2 linked regions of the Eleftheria terrae genome follow. The protein of the gene in region 2 binds, or shares a complex with, the protein of the main gene of each other region. Links are inferred from orthologs where the notes say so. Each region holds a gene or a part of one and is shown on either strand. Other genes may lie near its edges.

Region 1 (2,984 bases), 940 kb from region 2 along the record:
CATGATCACCGGCGCGGCCCAGATGGACGGCGCGATCCTGGTGTGCTCGGCGGCTGACGGCCCGATGCCGCAGACCCGCGAGCACATCCTGCTGGCGCGTCAGGTCGGTGTGCCGTACATCATCGTGTTCCTGAACAAGTGCGACATGGTGGACGACGCCGAGCTGCTGGAGCTGGTGGAAATGGAAGTCCGCGAGCTGCTGAGCAAGTACGACTTCCCCGGCGACGACACCCCGATCGTGAAGGGTTCGGCCAAGCTGGCGCTGGAAGGCGACAAGGGCGAGCTGGGCGAGCAGGCGATCATGCGCCTGGCCGAAGCGCTGGACACCTACATCCCGACGCCTGAGCGTGCCATCGACGGCACCTTCCTGATGCCGGTGGAAGACGTGTTCTCGATCTCCGGTCGCGGCACCGTGGTGACCGGTCGCGTCGAGCGCGGCGTGATCAAGGTCGGCGAAGAAATCGAAATCGTCGGCATCAAGGCCACGCAGAAGACCACCTGCACGGGCGTGGAGATGTTCCGCAAGCTGCTGGACCAGGGCCAGGCTGGCGACAACGTGGGTATCTTGCTGCGCGGCACCAAGCGTGAAGACGTCGAGCGCGGCCAAGTGCTGTGCAAGCCGGGCTCCATCAAGCCGCACACGCACTTCACCGCCGAGGTGTACGTGCTGAGCAAGGAAGAGGGCGGCCGCCACACCCCGTTCTTCAACAACTACCGTCCCCAGTTCTACTTCCGCACCACCGACGTCACCGGCGCCGTGGAGCTGCCGAAGGACAAGGAGATGGTGATGCCGGGCGACAACGTGTCGATCACCGTCAAGCTGATCGCCCCGATCGCCATGGAAGAAGGCCTGCGTTTCGCCATCCGTGAAGGCGGTCGCACCGTCGGCGCCGGCGTCGTTGCCAAGATCATCGAATAAGCGTCTGCGTGACTTCAGTGCGGGGCGCGCAAGCGCTTCGCGCGCAGCCCCGAACCCCCGCCGCTCCAACGGCAACGCTCTTTAGGACAGAGTCATGCAAAAGCAAAAGATCCGCATCCGCCTCAAGGCCTTCGACTACAAGCTGATCGACCAATCGGCCCTGGAAATCGTCGACACCGCCAAGCGTACCGGCGCCATCGTCAAGGGCCCCGTGCCCCTGCCGACCCGCCTGCAGCGTTTCGACATCCTGCGTTCGCCGCACGTCAACAAGACCTCGCGCGACCAGTTCGAGATCCGCACCCACCAGCGCCTGATGGACATCGTCGACCCGACCGACAAGACCGTCGACGCGCTGATGAAGCTGGACCTGCCGGCTGGCGTGGACGTCGAGATCAAGCTGCAGTAAGCGGCAAAACTAGACGCTCGTGGGGTCATGGCAATTGCGGCGACGGCCGCGGTTGCTATAATCCCCGGCTTTTCCACAAGTGCCCACTTCGGTGGGCCTTTGTGGTTTCTACGGTGGCGCCCCTGCGGGGTGCCGCAAATCAGTCAGTCCGGCCAATCGCTGTCGGACATTGGAGAAAACAATGAGTCTTAGCAATCGCCTCGGATTGCTGGGCCGCAAGGTGGGCATGATGCGCATCTTCACGGACGACGGCGACGCCGTGCCCGTGACGGTGCTGGACGTGTCCAACAACCGCGTGACCCAGGTGAAAACCGTTGAGACCGACGGCTACAGCGCCATCCAGGTGGCGTTCGGTACGCGCAAAGCCTCGCGCGTCACCAAGCCCGAAGCTGGCCACCTCGCGAAAGCGGGCGTCGAAGCCGGCGAACTGCTCAAAGAATTCCGCGTGAGTGCCGAAGTCGCTGCCGAGTACAAGGCGGGTGCCCAGCTGCCGCTGACGATGTTCGCCGTGGGCCAGATGGTCGACGTGCAGGGCACCTCGATCGGTAAGGGCTTCACCGGCACGATCAAGCGCCACAACTTCGGTTCGCAGCGCGCCTCCCACGGTAACAGCCGCTCGCACAACGTGCCCGGCTCGATCTCGATGGCGCAGGACCCCGGCCGCGTGTTCCCGGGCAAGAAGATGTCCGGTCATCTCGGCGACGAGACCACCACCACGCAAAACCTCGACATCGTGCGTATCGACGAAGCCCGCCAGCTGCTGCTGGTGAAGGGTGCCGTTCCGGGCGCCAAGGGCGGCCACGTTGTCGTGCGTCCCGCCGTCAAGGTCAAGGTCAAGAAAGGGGCCCAGTAATGCAGCTCGAGCTCCTGAACGAACAAGGTCAGGCCGCCTCGAAGGTGGACGCTCCTGACACCGTGTTCGGTCGCGATTACAACGAAGCCCTGGTGCACCAGGTGGTGGTGGCTTACCAAGCCAACGCCCGCCAAGGCACCCGTGCCCAGAAGGATCGCGCGACGGTCAAGCACTCCACGAAGAAGCCGTGGCGCCAGAAGGGCACCGGCCGCGCTCGTGCCGGTATGACGTCCTCGCCGCTGTGGCGTGGAGGCGGTCGGATTTTCCCGAACAGCCCCGACGAAAACTTCACCCAGAAGGTCAACAAGAAGATGTTCCGCGCCGGCATGGCCGCCATCTTCTCGCAGCTGGCCCGTGATGGCCGCCTGGCCGTGGTGGACTCCCTGACGGTCGAGTCGCCCAAGACCAAGGCGCTGGCACAGAAGTTCAAGGCCATGGGCCTGGAGTCGGTGATGGTGATCGCCGACCAGGTCGACGAAAACCTGTATCTCGCTTCGCGCAACCTGGCCAACGTGCTCGTCGTCGAGCCGCGTTACGCCGATCCGCTGTCGCTGGTCTTCTACAAGAAGGTGCTGGTGACCAAGGCCGCGATGGAGAAGCTCAAGGAGATGTTCGCATGAGCACTCTGAAATTCGATGAAGGCCGCCTGATGCAGGTGCTGGTCGCTCCGATCGTGTCCGAGAAGGCCACCTCGATTGCGGAAAAGCACAACCAGGTGCTGTTCAAGGTCCTGCGCGACGCCACCAAGCCGGAAATCAAGGCTGCCGTTGAACTGATGTTCAAGGTCGAAGTGGATGCCGTTCAGG
Region 2 (3,186 bases):
TCCGCTTCAGGCCCAGGAGGGCGGTGTGCTGATGCGCGCCGGCCATACCGAGGCCGGCTGCGACCTGGCCGGCATGGCGGGGCTGACGCCGGCGGCCGTCATCTGCGAAATCATGAACGACGACGGCAGCATGGCGCGCCTGCCCGACCTCGAGATCTTCGCCCGCGAACACGGCCTGAAGATCGGCACCATTGCCGATTTGATCGAATACCGCAGCCGCAACGAAACCCTCATCCAGCGCGCCGGCGAACGCCTGCTGCGCACCGCCCAGGGTGAATTCCGCTGCATCGCGTACCGCGACCGCTCCGACGGCCTGCATCTGGCCTTGACCGTCGGCGAGTGGAACGAGCAAGACGAAGTGGCAGTGCGCGTGCACGAGCCGCTGTCGGTGCTCGACCTGCTCGACGCTGGCGAATGCAGCCACTCCTGGCCGCTGGGCAAGGCGCTGGCGCGGCTGCAGCAGGAGCCACGCGCCGTGGCGGTGCTGATGAACTGCGGCGAAAGCGCCGAGGACATGCTGGAGCACTTCCGCCCGGAGGCCACCGAGCGCCTGCGCCAGCGCGGCCAGATCGACCTGCGCACTTATGGCGTGGGCGCGCAGATCCTGCGCGACCTGGGCGTGACCCGCATGAAGCTGCTCGGCAGCCCGCGCCGCATGCCGAGCATGGTCGGCTACGGCCTCGAAGTGACCGGCTTCTTCGGCCCCGAGGCCTGAGCCGCGCACCAACCCCCTACTCAAAGGACATCCCATGCAAGGCGCAGACAAGGGCCAGGCAATTGAACTCGATGGCGAAGACCTGCGCATCGGCATCGTGCAGGCCCGCTTCAACGAACCCATCACCGCCAAGCTGGCCGAAGCCTGCCTGGCGGAGCTGCATGCGCTCAAGGTATCGGCCAAGCACATCGAGCATGTGACAGTGCCCGGCGCGCTCGAGGTGCCGGTGGCCCTGCAGGTCATGGCCGAGAGCGAGCGCTTCCATGCCTTGATCGCGCTCGGCTGCATCATCCGCGGCGAAACTTATCACTTCGAGCTGGTGGCCAACGAAAGCGGCGCCGGCGTCACTCGTGTCTCGCTCGACCACCAGCTGCCGGTGGCCAATGCCATCCTCACCGTCGAGAACGAGGCCCAGGCCTGGGCCCGTGCCGAGGAAAAGGGCCGCGACGCTGCGCGCGTGGCGGTCGAGATGGCCAACCTGCTGGAAGACCTGACGTGATGAGCATGCCCGACGACAAATCCGCCGGCAAGCCGCCGGCCAAACCCCAGGGCAAGCGCCCGCAGCAGAAGTCGGCCCGCCGGCGCTCGCGGGAGTTTGCGCTGCAGGGCCTGTACCAGTGGCTGGTGTCCGGCGCGGAAGGTGCCGAGATCGAGGCGCATGTGCGCGCCGAGATCGAAGGCTTCTCCAAGGCCGACGCAGCCCACTTCGACGCCCTGCTGTACGGCTGCATCCGCGAGGCCGCCGACATCGACGCGCTGCTGTCGCGCCATGTCGACCGCAAGACCACCGAGCTGTCGCCGGTGGAGCACGCGGTGCTGATGATCGGCGCCTACGAGCTCAAGCACTGCATCGACATCCCCTACAAGGTGGCGATCAACGAGGCGGTGGAGCTGGCCAAGAGCTTCGGCGGCACCGACGGCCACAAGTATGTGAACGGCGTGCTCGACAAGGCGGCCGTCGACTTGCGGCCGGCCGAGGTCGAAGCGGCCCGCAACGCCCGCCGCTGAGCAGCGCCCGATGAAGTTCGCCGCGCGCACCGGGCAGATCGAGCCCTTCTATGTGATGGAGTGCGCAAAGGCGGCCGACGAGCTGGCCCGCAGCGCCGTCTGCGATCCCGCCCGGGGCGGCCGGCCGATGATCTACCTGAACATCGGCGAGCCGGACTTCACCGCCGCGCCACTGGTGCAGGAGGCCGCCGAGCGTTGCATCCGCGGCGGCCGCACGCAGTACACCCCCGCACTCGGCCTGCCCGAGCTGCGCGAACGCATCAGCGCCTGGTACCTGGCCCGCTTCGGGGTGCAGGTGCCGGCCCGGCGCATCGTGTTGACTGCCGGCGCCTCCGGCGCCCTGCAGCTGGCCTGCCTGGCCCTGGTCGACGCCGGTGACGAGATCCTGATGCCCGACCCGAGCTATCCCTGCAACCGCCATTTCGTGTCGGCCGCGCAGGGCCGCCCGGTGCTGCTGCCAAGCGGGCCGGAGCAGCGCTTCCAGCTCAGTGCCGCCGCCGTCGAGGCGGCCTGGGAGGAGCGCACCCGCGGGGTGCTGCTGGCCTCCCCCTCCAACCCCACCGGCACCTCCATCCATCCGAGCGAGATGCGGGCGATCGCCGAGCTGGTGCGCCGGCAGCAGGGCGTGACGGTGGTCGACGAGATCTACCTGGGCCTGAGCTTCGACGATACCTATGGCCACAGCGCGCTGGCGCTGGGCGACGACATCGTCACGATCAACAGCTTCTCGAAGTACTTCAGCATGACCGGCTGGCGGCTCGGCTGGATGGTGGTGCCTGAGGCCATGGTGCCGGTGGTGGAGAAGCTGGCGCAGAACCTCTACATCTGCCCCTCCACCGTGGCGCAGCATGCGGCGCTGGCCTGCTTCGAGGCGGAGAGCCTGGCCGAATACGAGCGGCGCCGTGCCGAATTCCGCCGCCGCCGCGATTTCCTGGTGCCGGCGCTGAACCGGCTGGGCCTCACCGTGCCGGTGCTGCCCGACGGCGCCTTCTACGCCTGGGCCGACTGCTCCGCCCACCATGCCAGCAGCTGGGACTTCGTGTTCGAGCTGATGCAGCGCGCCCAGCTTGCACTGACGCCGGGGCGTGACTTCGGCAGCGCCGCTGCGGAGCGCTATATCCGCCTGTCTTATGCCAGCCGGATGGACCTGCTGGAAGAAGCGGTGGCGCGGTTGCAAGCCGCACTTTGATGCAAGCGTCTTGCGCACTGCGTCACGGCGGGTTACTGGAGCCCCCTGTTTCCGGGACATTTGTCACGGTTATGGTTGTTGAGCACGTCTATTGCTTCGTCTAAGCTGGCGTCGTGGAATTCCAGAAGACCGTCATTGCCCTCACGCCTGAACAGGCGCTGGAGGCCGAGCGTGCCGCCCGCGGGGCCGGGCAGGACGAATCCAGCGTGACGGCACCCACGCCGCTGAACCCGGACGGCAGCGACGCCTCGGTCTTCGGCCCCGACGCCGAGGA

What was found.
Region 1: the proteins of nusB (region 2) and rpsJ are in contact, whole or in part, in a solved structure (PDB 3D3B), measured with the Escherichia coli proteins. The link is inferred for Eleftheria terrae from one-to-one orthologs.

Annotation. Positions count from the first base shown.
Region 1 is NZ_CP106951.1:3,943,925-3,946,908, forward strand. What follows is about bases 1-2,669. They hold rpsJ (30S ribosomal protein S10), read left to right. Parts: upstream 1-1,013; coding sequence 1,014-1,325; downstream 1,326-2,669. Other genes in these bases: tuf (elongation factor Tu), read left to right, coding at 1-919; rplC (50S ribosomal protein L3), read left to right, coding at 1,507-2,178; rplD (50S ribosomal protein L4), read left to right, coding at 2,178-2,669. In the rest of the region: more of rplD, read left to right, coding at 2,670-2,798; rplW (50S ribosomal protein L23), read left to right, coding at 2,795-2,984. UniProt on the Escherichia coli protein: Involved in the binding of tRNA to the ribosomes. Part of the processive rRNA transcription and antitermination complex (rrnTAC). The complex forms an RNA-chaperone ring around the RNA exit tunnel of RNA polymerase (RNAP).
Region 2 is NZ_CP106951.1:4,881,278-4,884,463, reverse strand. What follows is about bases 101-2,971. They hold nusB (transcription antitermination factor NusB), read left to right. Parts: upstream 101-1,219; coding sequence 1,220-1,723; downstream 1,724-2,971. Other genes in these bases: N7L95_RS21820 (pyridoxal phosphate-dependent aminotransferase), read left to right, coding at 1,734-2,912; ribH (6,7-dimethyl-8-ribityllumazine synthase), read left to right, coding at 750-1,214; ribBA (bifunctional 3,4-dihydroxy-2-butanone-4-phosphate synthase/GTP cyclohydrolase II), read left to right, coding at 101-715. Outside these bases: more of ribBA, read left to right, coding at 1-100; N7L95_RS21815 (serine/threonine-protein kinase), read left to right, coding at 3,026-3,186. UniProt on the Escherichia coli protein: Part of the processive rRNA transcription and antitermination complex (rrnTAC). The complex forms an RNA-chaperone ring around the RNA exit tunnel of RNA polymerase (RNAP).